Regions from separate parts of the Paenibacillus sp. FSL E2-0177 genome, predicted to be linked through region 1. Evidence: riboswitches for the same ligand, from Rfam matches in the RefSeq annotation. Region 1 holds a riboswitch; each other region holds the start of a gene.
The links. A riboswitch is a leader RNA that binds a small molecule or an ion and turns the genes downstream of it on or off. The one in region 1 is predicted to bind cyclic di-AMP.
Positions count from the first base shown of each region.

Region 2: another riboswitch for cyclic di-AMP. It lies ahead of MHI25_RS03075 (hypothetical protein); the one in region 1 lies ahead of MHI25_RS00190 (3D domain-containing protein).
Region 3: another riboswitch for cyclic di-AMP. It lies ahead of MHI25_RS11590 (KamA family radical SAM protein); the one in region 1 lies ahead of MHI25_RS00190 (3D domain-containing protein).

Region 1 covers NZ_CP150307.1:40,769-45,072, reverse strand. The annotation lists gene rsmA (16S rRNA (adenine(1518)-N(6)/adenine(1519)-N(6))-dimethyltransferase RsmA) at 1-608, opposite strand, end outside; gene rnmV (ribonuclease M5) at 605-1,156, opposite strand; gene MHI25_RS00190 (3D domain-containing protein) at 1,333-2,499, opposite strand; cyclic di-AMP (ydaO/yuaA leader) riboswitch at 2,785-3,014, opposite strand; gene MHI25_RS00185 (TatD family hydrolase) at 3,213-3,983, opposite strand; gene MHI25_RS00180 (HD domain-containing protein) at 4,035-4,304, opposite strand, start outside.
Region 2 covers NZ_CP150307.1:662,911-667,214, forward strand. The annotation lists gene MHI25_RS03065 (hypothetical protein) at 1-12, opposite strand, end outside; gene MHI25_RS03070 (hypothetical protein) at 146-667, opposite strand; gene MHI25_RS03075 (hypothetical protein) at 682-1,236, opposite strand; cyclic di-AMP (ydaO/yuaA leader) riboswitch at 1,305-1,469, opposite strand; cyclic di-AMP (ydaO/yuaA leader) riboswitch at 1,889-2,078, shown strand; gene MHI25_RS03080 (hypothetical protein) at 2,330-2,746, shown strand; gene kdpA (potassium-transporting ATPase subunit KdpA) at 2,963-4,304, shown strand, end outside.
Region 3 covers NZ_CP150307.1:2,628,561-2,632,864, reverse strand. The annotation lists gene MHI25_RS11600 (ABC transporter substrate-binding protein) at 162-1,187, shown strand; gene MHI25_RS11595 (AraC family transcriptional regulator) at 1,327-2,994, shown strand; cyclic di-AMP (ydaO/yuaA leader) riboswitch at 3,043-3,184, shown strand; gene MHI25_RS11590 (KamA family radical SAM protein) at 3,324-4,304, shown strand, end outside.

The DNA.
Region 1 (4,304 bases):
ACATTAGGTTGAGGGATGAATACCGTACGTGGCACGATACAGACGAGCTCAGGCTCGCTGTAGTACTGCACGGCAATGCTAAGACTTCCGTATTCCTTTCCACCTGGAGATGCAGCCATACGCTCCGCAACCTCCTTCTGAATCATTACAACGATGTTATCAAGGGGAAGCTTCTCTTCGAGCAGCTTCATCAGAATCGGAGTAGTCACATAATAAGGCAGGTTAGCAACCACACTGACCTTGTTCACAGTGGTGAAATCTTCCTTGAACATTTCCTGCAAGTTCACATTGAGGACATCATCGTTACGAACCTTAACATGGGGATAGGGGGAAAGTACGTCTTTTAATATTGGAATCAGTCTACGGTCAATCTCTACGGCAGTTACAGCACCCGCTGTTAGTGCCAGACGCTCCGTCAGCGCTCCAATTCCCGGCCCGATCTCCAGCGCCCCAGAATCGCTATCTAGTCCAGCAGCGTCTACAATCTTGTCCAAAATATTTTGATCAATCAAAAAATTCTGTCCCAGGCTTTTCTTGAACTTGAATCCATAACGTTGAATAATCTCTTTGGTCCGTTTTGGAGTCGAAATTTCCTCTCTACCACTCATGAAGTAATGCCTCCCTGATCAATTTGGGCGAGAGCCCCGGCAAATTCCTCCCGCGTAATCCCAAACATCGCCAGCCGCTTGTACAGCTGTTTGCCGTTACAATATCCGATTCCAAGCAAATTACCAAGCGCCATACGTCTTTCAGCAGCCCGAGGGTGTACAAGCATTCCAGCGGCCATAAGATCATCAATACCAATCAAAGCAGGTGCTCCTTCAAAAGAGGTATGTACATTACGCAGCGCATGACGAATCGCCTCTGGCGATGCATTCTCTACACCGATATCCCCTTTTCGAGTTGCGTCCTTCTCTGGAATAAAAGCATGCTTGCAGCCCGGCACCTTCGCTGAAACGATTTTACGAATTCGCTCCCCAGCATGGTCCGGGTCCGTAAGAATAATAACCCCTCTACGTTCCATAGCAAGCGCGATCTTAGCAATTACAGTCCGGTTTACAGCAGAGCCGCCTGTCTCAATGGTATCCGCTTCTACAGCACGCTTAATGGCTACGGTATCGCTTTTGCCTTCAACGACGATTAATTCCTTAATCATATTTCTTGACTCCTTCCAAAAAAAGCAAAAAGAAGAGGATTCGCTCCTCTTCTTTTGGTTAAAGAATGTATAAGTGATGAGCGGTTGCTCTGCGATCAACGAAATGATCATCCAGCGTTCCTTAACGGTTATCATCACTATAGCTTATCAAAGGATTTTTTGCAAAAGCTTCAGTTCTAGTTAAGCTCTGGTTTCACAGGTCCAATCACATAAACGGTACGTGATTTACGGCCGAAATTACGAGCATGGCTCAGGGAATCATAATAGACATCCACTTTATTGCCTTTAATGGCACCGCCAGTATCCTCTGCACGGCGGAATCCAAGCCCATCGATATAAACCCACCAGCCAATAGGAATTACATTCGGATCTACTGCAATTGTACGACCTTCCGTTACGCGTGTTCCGGAGGCAGTTTTAGTACCTATCCCTGGCTCTTCTGACGAATAAGCTGTCATGGAGACGTTCTTAATCATCTTCTTGTACTCAAAGTCTACGCCAGCCTTGCTTGTGACGTTCTTAGTCTTAGCGCTAACTTTAGTCGTTTTGGAGGTAGTGCTTGATTTGGAAGTTGTTGTAGCTTTAGCAACTACAGTAGGCTTAGGAAGTGCTTTAGTACCAACGGCAATGATCTTATCTTTTGTTACCGTTTGTACTTCCTTGCCGATCATGCGCATAGAGGCCAGTTCTCCGTCTTGATAGATCTTTTCAATATGCTGAACCATGACGCCTGGTTTGCCTGCCTGTGCCACTCTAACTGTTCCCACAGTAAGGGAGGGATCTGCTGTCTTAATAACACGGAAAGGTAAGTTAGTTGTTCGCTGTACCGTTTGCTTGTTGATACGAACGATCTTAATCTCCATGTCAGCAGAGATGGTGGTGTCTAACGAAGGAAAAATCTTATCATAGCCTTCTAGGTTGATACCCAGTTTGTCAATCGCTTGACCGATAGTGTCTTCGGTCGTATATAACGTTTTTGTTGCTCCGTCCGCAGTAAGGCTAAATTTCTGCGCACGATTGATAACGACACGGTCACCGTCTTTTATTTCATCACTCAGACCTAAAGATAATTCATCATGCGGCTGCAGCGAAATTTGCTCTTTCTCCAACACATCACCAAGAAGTGCTTCTCGCGTTTCAAGTGTCTGTGTTTGCCCGTCTATTACTAAAACTAATTGTTTATTACTTTGACCGTGTACGTACAGCAGAATTAACAGCGCGATTGCGATTGAAATCACACCTGCAAGTAAAAGTACGCGAGTATTTACTTGCTCCCACCGTAATGCGAAAGACCTGCTGGATGACTGCGAATCATGGGATACCTCTGGTTGGAATAAGCCCATTCTCTCCATCCTCCTTACATAGCCTCGTCGTCAATTTGTATATCATGAGGACTGAATTTCTTTGACGAAACTATTTGAGATTGTCACAGGATACGCACGTATTAACTTAGCGTCTCCTGCTCATGGATCGCCTGCTCGGCACAGCTACTCCCACACCTGTTATATAACAGTATGCGGGCAACATTCAGTTTATTCAAAAATAAAGAAGCCTAAAAAGAGTTCTCTTGAGGACTCTTTCGTGGCTTCTCCGATGTCAGAATACGCGGGAATGTTTGTGCACGAGGTTGCCTCTCTTACTTGCGCTTACGGGGTTAGCTGTCGGGTTCGGACGAAAGAGAGACGCCCTATTTCAGGTCACCCGCTCACGGCGGTTGCCCTTAAATTCACCCCAAAGACCACGTGAAGAAATCAAATATTGTTCTGCGGCAATTCCTAGTCGTATTCAAGATACAGGCATGCGGCAGTTCAATATTGGTTCCCCCGTTCTCCATACGGAGACTCAGCGAGACGATCCATGAATCAATGGCTGTCACAATAACAACAGCTCACATCACTGAAAAGATGATATCCTGTTTTGATGCATGTTGTAAAGGACGATTCAACCACGTTTACGCAAATATATGGTTAAAATATTGTAATAATCAGCCGTTTTTATATTAAAAAAGTTTAATATATCGGCCATTCTCTATTTTTCACCCGTTTTACTCCTGTTTTCAGACAATCCCAAATCGTTCCAGTGCGTTCGTATACGTAATTTTAGCCAATTCTTCCCATGTTAACCCTTTAATTTCAGCCGCAGCCTCTGCTACTAACTTCACATGAGCACTCTCATTTCGCTTGCCTCGGAAGGGGTGTGGAGTCAAATATGGAGCGTCTGTTTCGATCAATAATCGGTCCAATGGCGTCTGTGCAAGCACCTCTTTAGGCACTCTGGCATTTTTGAACGTGATCGGTCCTCCAAATGACAAATGAAATCCTAGATCTAGACACATTTTTGCGGTTTCCCAGCTGCCTGAGAAAGAATGCATTACGCCACCAATTTCATTTGCTTTTTCCTCCCGTAAAATCCGTACGACATCTTCATGGGCATCACGGTCATGTATGCAGATTGGCATTTTTAGTTCACGGGCTAGTCCAATTTGTTTGCGGAAGACCTCCTGCTGCACATCCTTGGGAGAGGTATCCCAATAATAATCCAACCCAATCTCTCCGATGGCCACCACTTTCTCATGGCTGCAAAGAGAGGCGATCCAATCGAGGTCCCCCTCTTTCATATCAATCGCATCCTGTGGATGCCAGCCCACCGCTGCATAAATATAATCATAAGATTCAGCCAGCTTCATCGTTGAAGGGATCGTTTCCCGATTAAATCCAATATTGATCATCTTGCTAACTCCGGCCTCTACTGCACGAGCTATAACTTCCTCGCGATCCTCGTCGAATTGAGGCGCATCTAAATGTGTATGAGTGTCGAACAGATACATTTTAAAGCTCACTCCTTGTTGTTTTTATCAATAGTTCCATAAATATTTGTATTATTTTGCAAAAATCTCTGCTACAGAAGAGGGCAACCGTGTAAGGGCTTTTTTCAGCTTATCCTGTGGGAAATATAGGTGATATCTGCCACGATGAATCCCGCTTATTGAGCGCACAATATCCGATACCTCTGAAATTTCCCGCAATTGCTCATTCCGATCAAGCAGTAAAATTTGATTATTGTCGAAGGCTGCTCCTGGACGGAACACATCATAAGGCAAATCTGTCGGATAATCAATCTCTAAGTCATATTCTGGGTTAAGTCCCGC
Region 2 (4,304 bases), 620 kb from region 1:
TTCTAACAACATGGAACTAAGTACGTAGACTTCATTAGTGTACTTTTGAACACACTCTGCAAATTTAGTACTGTAGGTGGACTCGGGAGGTAAGGGGTCAGGCATGGTGAACACGATCCTTTCAGATTGAGAGATTTGCTTGAATCTATAATATAGAAAAGTAAGAGATGGATTTATTGATGAGATCGGCGGTGTCTGGTTCCGGGCAACTGTGTTTCTGCTGGGAGGCAGTGGATAAAGCTTTTGAAGGCTTGTAGTAGAGCCGTTCACTTCTGGAATTGCTCCCCCCTGCTGCAACACTGTACAGACGCCCTTGCTGAATATGCCCTGCCAAGGATTTACCCTGGAGCTTGGCCTTTAAATCCTGCAAAGCACCCTGAACTAGCTCAAGCTTAACCTGCTCCCAATCTGAACCTTCGCGGCGGACCTTATCCAGCGCTTCTTCAAGACGGCAATGACAGATGGCCCGTAAAAAAGAACTCCATTTAATAAGATCGAAATTTTTGGTGTTAGCAGAGATCAGACAAGCCCCCCAACTGCAGCCTCCCTTACAGGTGAGCTTCAGAATACCATAACGGCAGCCTTCAGCCCCTTCCATTCCATAGTGAATAGGCTCGGGTTCATCCAATACAAATACTTCAATGCGGGATAGTCTGCGCTGGTCCATAGTAGGGTTCCTCCTTAGATTTCCAAAAGCTTTAAGTCAACATGATGAGTGACACTAGCCTTTTCTACACAAGCGAGCATCTCCATTTTATTCTCACAGACTGCGGTATGCTCTAGCCATAGTCGGAACTTCTCTTTTCGTATAACAGATAGATGTAAGGGAAAGGTGCTGCGGGATCTCAAGACATACCAACCGGCGCTTACATCTTTCCAAGGCTCCTTGAAGGCTGTAAACCACGGGAGCTTTTGGTGTGATGACCAATCCTGCTGCTGCTGTTGTTCTCGAATTTTTTTATATATCTCATATACAATCTTAGAGTCTAAACAGTCTTTACAAGAAGAAGGTGTGCTGAACTGGCGAAGGGCTTGGATCTGGTTCTGGCCAAATGCATAGCCTACAATGTACCTGTGATTATGTTCTTCGAACCACAAGGCCCCGAAACAAACGTAATTTAGACTTATCGGCTCAAGCAGCCCTTGATGTATCCCTAAATAATAGTGCTTCAAAACATTCACCCCATCCAGCGTGCTATCACCTAATAAGCTCAGGTAACGCAAAAACCGCAGCAAGAGGAGGACCTCTGCTGCGGTTTTGGATTACAGGCAGATATACCTGGGCCAAAGCGTGGCGGATCAAGGGTCTCTCTCTTTACGCTTACGAGGTTAGCTGTCGGATTCGGACGGTGAGAGTCGCCCTACCTATTGAGACTTATGCAGTCTCCTTTGGATTCACCCCAAGTAGGCCAGGTGGCCTGATGGTTCCCCCGTTCCCTGCGAATGCAGGAACTCAGCGTTGATTGTTTTTCATGAATTAGATTCAACCCGAATCATACTCTTTTCAAGATTTTCTGTAAAAAACGGAAAATGTTCTTTTAGAGCAATTTTAACCATATCCTGCCGACTACGACTGAAAAACGAGGTAAATAGGTATTTATGGCGTGTTATCGCGCCTCTTTCTCGCTCAGCCTCAGCTTCTTGCGTTTCTACCTATAATGGGAATTTGCAGTATTTTCGCTCTAAAAAGGTGAATAAAATCACATGGGTTATAGATAGCGATTAAACGCTCCAAACTCGAGTAAACAAGAGATATAGAGAGATTAGATATCAAGTAAGCGCTATCTAATGGGAAAATAGTTTTTAATTTGCATTATTTTGGCATCATTCAGGTTTTACAAGTCTTCGTGCATAAGAGTATGATTACTCCTGTTTCAACGACAATCGAATATTTGATCCGCTTAATTTCCGATAAGGAAAGCGGGGGAACCAACAATCGGCAGCCGATGTGAGAGTCGGAAGCCGATTATGGGGTGAATCCTGTAGAGGGTGTGAGTGAGCTCGCATCTATACAGGTAGGGCGACTCTCACCGCCCGAATCCGACAGCTAACCTCGTAAGCGTATGGAGAGAGGATGAGTGCAATGTGACCGCTAGCGAGCCACAGAGGAGATCCTTTGTGGCTTTTTGCTGTGCTCTTAGAAGCAAAGCATTTATGGAGGCCTCCCCTAAGAGGTCGCTAAATTCATCATTAGCGGTATTTGTAAGGCAGCGTCTAATGACGTGACACAACCGAGCTTTAGGTTGTGCCCGAAAATGACGATAGGTCAACATCCTTTCGGAGATTTTCGTTGCCTCCTTGTTGTAAATGAGCAGGAGGAGAAAAAAAGATGACGGATCAGAATGAATATGTGCTTGTATGTGCGCCTACAAAGGCGGGAGAACATTTCATTAAACTTCTGAAGTTCAGGGGTATTAAGATGGCGGGATTAACCAACAATGTGGCTGAGAAAGCTTTACTTGAGGAGCTCGGGATTGAGCAGGTTATTCTAGTGGATACCCGCCATCAGAGCACTTGGTTTCGCCCATCGTTCCCGGTAGGCAGGGTATATCTGTTTGAGAGCAGCTTTCCGCTTTGCTGCCGCTATATTCAGATGTGCCGTACCTGGACGACACAGCCGATTTTTGTGATTACAAGTTCAATAAATCCTAGATTGGTCTATAAAAGACTTGGTGCGAGCTATGTAATCTATTCCCATAGTGGTGATGCTGATTTTCTAATCGATAGATCACCTCATCAAGGATAATGGAAGGAGTGCGGAAGATATGATGGATCTGTATATGGTGGCTTCGTTAGCTGTAATTTACGGGTTATTTTATGGCTTTATGCGCTGGTGCGCAGGTGTAGTTGAGGATACGGGGAGGGATAAGCTGTGATTCTAGTAATCGCTGTTACCCTACTGTTGTTTATATATCTGGTTTACGCGTTGATTCATCCTGAGAAATTTTAAGGAGGGGCATTCATGGGCATTTTGCAAATAGTCGTCGTAATTGTAATTCTCATCTTGCTGGTCAAGCCGATGGGAACGTATTTATATCATGTATTTTCTAACGAACCGAATCGTACGGATCGCTGGTTTGCAGGCACAGAGAAAGGTATTTATAAGCTGATCGGCCTGAAAAAACGGGACGGAATGTCCTGGAAGAAGTATGCACTCAGCTTTGTTTTAACTAATATCGTACTGGTTGCTTTCAGTTATATTTTTCTAAGATTACAGCGGGGATTGCCGCTGAACCCGAATGGAATTGCCGATATGGAACAGACGCTTTCATTCAATACGGTGATCAGCTTTATGACCAATACGAACCTGCAGCATTATAGCGGGGAGACGGGACTATCGTATTTTTCACAAATGGCAGTCATCACGATGATGATGTTCACGTCTGCAGCGAGCGGATTTTCTGTTGCGGTTGCTTTTGTCAGAGGGATTACAGGACAGAAATCAGTCGGGAACTTTTTCGAGGACTTCGTAAAAGCACATATTCGTGTATTCATTCCATTAGCTCTGCTAGTTTCATTGGTGCTGGTAGGATTGCATGTGCCACAAACGCTCAAGCCATCGCTTGAGGTCACTACACTCGAAGGGCAGACGCAACAAATCGCTATCGGTCCAGTCGCTTCTTTGGAATCAATTAAACACTTAGGTACGAATGGTGGCGGCTTCTTCGGAGCCAATTCAGCGCATCCTTTTGAGAACCCTAATCCACTTACGAACGTTCTGGAGATTCTCTCTATGTGGATGCTGCCAGCCTCTTTGCCATATATGTACGGATTGTTCGCTAAGAACAAACGTCAGGGCTGGGTGATTTTCACAGCAATGATGACCTTGTTCGTATTACTGCTGGGATTGAATTATTATGCGGAAACCAAAGGCAATCCAGCTATCAATGCGCTGGGGATCGAGTCTTCGCAAGGCAGCATGGAAGGTAAAGAGGTACGTTTTGGTATCCCGCAATCTTCGCTGTTCACTTCGGTAACAACGGCAGCTACGACAGGTAGTGTTAACAATATGCATGATACGCTGACACCGCTGGGTGGCATTACCCCTCTGGCCCTAATGATGCTCAACAACGTCTTCGGGGGAAAAGGTGTCGGACTAATCAATATGCTGATGTATGCCATCATGGGCGTCTTCTTATGTGGACTAATGGTCGGCAGAACACCAGAGTTTCTCGGGCGAAAGATAGAAGCCAAGGAGATGAAGCTGATTGCGATTGCTATCCTTGTGCATCCGTTCATTATCCTTGTACCAACAGCAGGTGCGTTCTTAACGGACTTGGGCAACGGTTCCATCACGAATCCCG
Region 3 (4,304 bases), 2.6 Mb from region 1:
AAATAATTTTAAACACATCCTTTTTACTTGATTGTACAAATCAAATTACGGGGTTATTTTTTGTCCATTGAGTAAAAAGAGGCTTTAATTTATGATATATTTTAATCGAGAATGATTATCATTATTGGTGGTCGTTACATATAATAGGGAGGCAATAAGATATGAACAAGGTACGACAGTCCTTCGCTGTGGTATGTGTACTATTTTTGCTGAGTACATTGCTACTAGCGTGCGGAAACTCAAAGGAACAATCCTCTGCCAATAGTACGGCAAACGCAACCGGGAACTCTTCCGCTGCAACCGCAGTACCTTCAGCAGAACCCTCAGATAGCAGTACAGATGAAGCAGCAGCGACTACTCGTTCCTATACAGATTACATAGGGCATACTGTAGAGATTCCGGTGAATCCGCAGCGAATTATCTATTCTGGAGAAACTTATGGCGATTTGCTCGAACTTGGTGTGCAGGCGGTAGGTTATCCTCTTTCTATGGGCGAAGGCCAGGTTTTTGAAGATCAATTACAAGGTGTGGAGGATGTAGGCTTCCCTATCAATCTGGAAAAAACATTGGAACTTCAGCCTGACCTGATCATCTATGCGGGCACAGATGAAGCTGATTTCGAACAGCTCTCCAAAATTGCACCCACTATAATATTTGATACCTTTGCCCCACTCCAGGAACGTATGCTGGACATTGGTGGAATTGTTGGGAAAACGACTGAAGCAGAAGCATGGCTTGCGCAGTATAAAACCGCTGAAGAGAACATGTGGAAGCAATTGAAATCCGCAGGCATGAAAGAGGGCGAAACGGCTGCGGTCTTCACTTATTATCCAGGAGACAGACTGTTTATTATGGCAGCAACCGGACTTTCACAGGTACTCTATGGGGAGAATGGCTTCAAGGCAACTCCAGCTATTCAGAAGATCCTTGATGAAGGTAAAGGGTTCCAGGAAGTATCCATGGAAGTCCTGAAAGAATATGCCGGAGACCGGATATTCCTCTTGACTCCAGTGGCAGAAGAAGCAAAACAATCCACAGAGGATCTATTAAAGAGCCCTATCTGGAAGAGCCTTCCTGCCGTCAAGAACGGATATGTCTATACACAAGACATCATGAAGACTTCAAGTGATGCGACAACAAGAGAATGGCTGCTTGGGGAAATTCCACAGCTATTAAATATGAAATAACCTTCTGTGATGAAGAGTTTAACACAAGGCTGATAAAAAACTGCAAGAAGCATGTCAACAGCTGTTGATATGCTTCTTTTTTTTATATACAATGAATTCATTGATAATCATTCTCACCAAATGAACGGAGGCTGAACCCATGCTGCATACATCATCGTCCTGCCCCCCACTCCACTCTCTGCTATTTCAGCTAAACGAGGCCGAACTGATGATTCAAGCTGCCGATTCAAGCTCTATAACGCGTACAACCCAGGACTATACCCTTCTCATATTTACTGGAGGGAACGGACAATTGAACCTCGATGATCAAAGCGTGATACTAAGTACGGATAAATGTTATCTACTATCTCCTGGAATCTCCTATAGTACGAACAACCAGGAGCTGACGTTGTATTATTACCTCATCACCTTTACAGCAATTTATACAACCAAGCATCCTAAACGATATTCTGGAGAGCTGCTTTCCGGCAGACGGGAGTTAATTGTGCACCCGTTCACCAAGGTAATCCGACTAGTCGAAGACCTGCTCATGAACAGGAATAACACCGATGATGTACAACAATTCAAGCGACAATTAAAATTCCAAGAATTGCTGCTGCTACTTTTTGAGCATAATTACCCTTCCAAACACCTGCCAAGTCCTACGGAATCCGTAGAAAAGACCATAACATTCATTCAGGAGCATTATACAGAGAGTATCACCGTGAAGCAGTTAGCTGAACTGGCGGGAATATCAATCTGGCAATATACACCGATCTTTCAGCAGCTTACGGGTAAAAAGCCGCTTGAATACCTGACGGATCTGCGCATTAATCATTCCAAACGATTCCTGCAGGAATCGACTGAACCACTGCGGGAAATCGCCAGACTGGTCGGCTTCTCGGACGAATACTATTTCAGCCGCCGCTTTCGGCAAAAAACCGGAGTTACACCCGGACAATATGCACATCAGAAAGGTCGTAAGCTTACCGTCAAGGATTGGACGGGTCATGAGGTGGAGATTCCAGAGCGAGCGAAACGTATTGTCTATCATGGCGAAACACTTGGCGACCTTCTCGCGTTAGGCGTAAAGCCTATCGGTGGAGATGAAGCGTTCGCCCGGAACAGCGTCTATAAACATCGGCTTAAGAAGCTCGCCAACGTCGGGTTTCCACTGGACCCGCAGTTGACCGCTTCCCTAAACCCAGATTTGATCATTTTGGCAAATAGTGATGAAAGAGCCTACAGAGCAGTTTCTGGTATCGCTCCGACACTCACCTTTGATTCATTTGCATCTCTCGACAACCGAATGCGGACATTAGGCAGTTGGCTAGGTAAACAGCGCGAAGCCGAAGCATGGCTGGAGTCATTCACAATCAAAAACGCTGCCATGTGGCAGCAGCTTTACACGACAACCCTCCAAGTTGGAGAAACCGCCTCTGCTTTGGTCTATGATCATGGAGATCATCTGTATGCTATGGGAATGTCCGGATTCTCCACTGCGCTTTATGCCCCATGTGGTTTACAACCGACCGAAGAGATCCAGGCCATATTGGACGAAGAGTTAGGGTTCGCCGAAGTTGATCCAACGCGACTGCCTGCCTACGCCGGAGATCATATCTTCATGCTCATTCCGGAACGCAAAGACTCGCGAGCTGCGATGGAACGATTACTAGACAGTTCACTTTGGAACAATCTCCCGGCAGTACGTCAGGGACATGTTTATCTGCTCGACGGAAGCAAATGGAACTCTAGTGATGCGTTAACCCGGGAGAAGCTGCTAACGCTGTTGCCTAAACTACTCGGTGGAAGTACCGCTAGTAATTGAAGGTGAATCTAGGAATCTCTTTTGACTTTTCAAAACTTGATAGGGTATACTTTATCTACGCTTAATTTCCAACTTTTACAGTTGAAAAGCGGGGGAACCAGTTAATTGGGGCGAATCATTGAGCATTAGAATGTAGGGTACCATCTTACCCGAGTCCGTCAGCTAACCTCGTCAGCAGTGGATGGGTCTGCTTTTCATGTTATTTACATAACCAGAGACCCTTGCTAAGGGTCTCTTTTTGTGCTTTTTTGGACCCTGCTGGCAGTAGATTGGCCTTTGACACTAAGGCTCCCTCATTTCTCACACTACGAGACAAAGGAGAGATGTACGTGCAAAAGGTAAAGTACTTCACGGATATTAACAAAATAGCTATGTTGTCTGAGCTGGAAAAAGAGAATCTGAAAGAAATTACGGACAAATTTGTTTTTCGTGTAAATGACTACTATCTGTCTTTAATTAACTGGGATGATCCAGATGATCCCATCCGTAAGCTGGTTATTCCTAACGAAGGTGAACTGCTGGAGTATGGGCGCTGGGACGCCTCCGATGAGGACACGAATTATGTGGTACCTGGTTGTCAGCACAAGTATAGAACCACTGCACTACTGATTGTATCCGAGGTCTGCGGGGCTTATTGCCGCTACTGTTTCCGTAAGCGTCTGTTCCGAAATGACGTGAAAGAGGCGATGGCTGATGTCTCTCCGGGTTTGGAGTATATCGCAAATAATCCGGAGATTAACAACGTACTTCTTACGGGCGGGGACAGTTTAATTCTCTCCACACCGAAGCTAAGATCCATTATTGAAAATCTAAGAAGCATTGAGCATGTTAAGATCATTAGACTGGGTTCCAAAATTCCCGTATTTAATCCGATGCGGATCTCTGAAGACGAAGAGCTGCTGGAGCTGATTCGTACTTACTCTACCGAAGACAAACGAATCTATGTTATGGCGCACATCAATCATCCTCGTGAAATCACACCTGAAGCCAAAAAAGCATTTAAAGCTCTCCACAACGCAGGGGCAATTGTCGTAAATCAGACCCCCATCCTCAAAGGCATCAACGATGATCCCGTTATTTTAGGGGAACTACTGGACCGGCTTTCATGGGCTGGCGTTACACCCTACTACTTCTTTGTGAACCGGCCCGTAGCCGGAAACCGAGATTTCGTATTACCGCTCGAGCAAGTCTATCAAATTGTAGAAGAAGCCAAAGCCAGAACCTCAGGACTTGGCAAAAGAGTACGCTTATCCATGAGCCACACCTCAGGAAAAATAGAAATTCTCGCCATTGATAACGGAAAAGCCTAT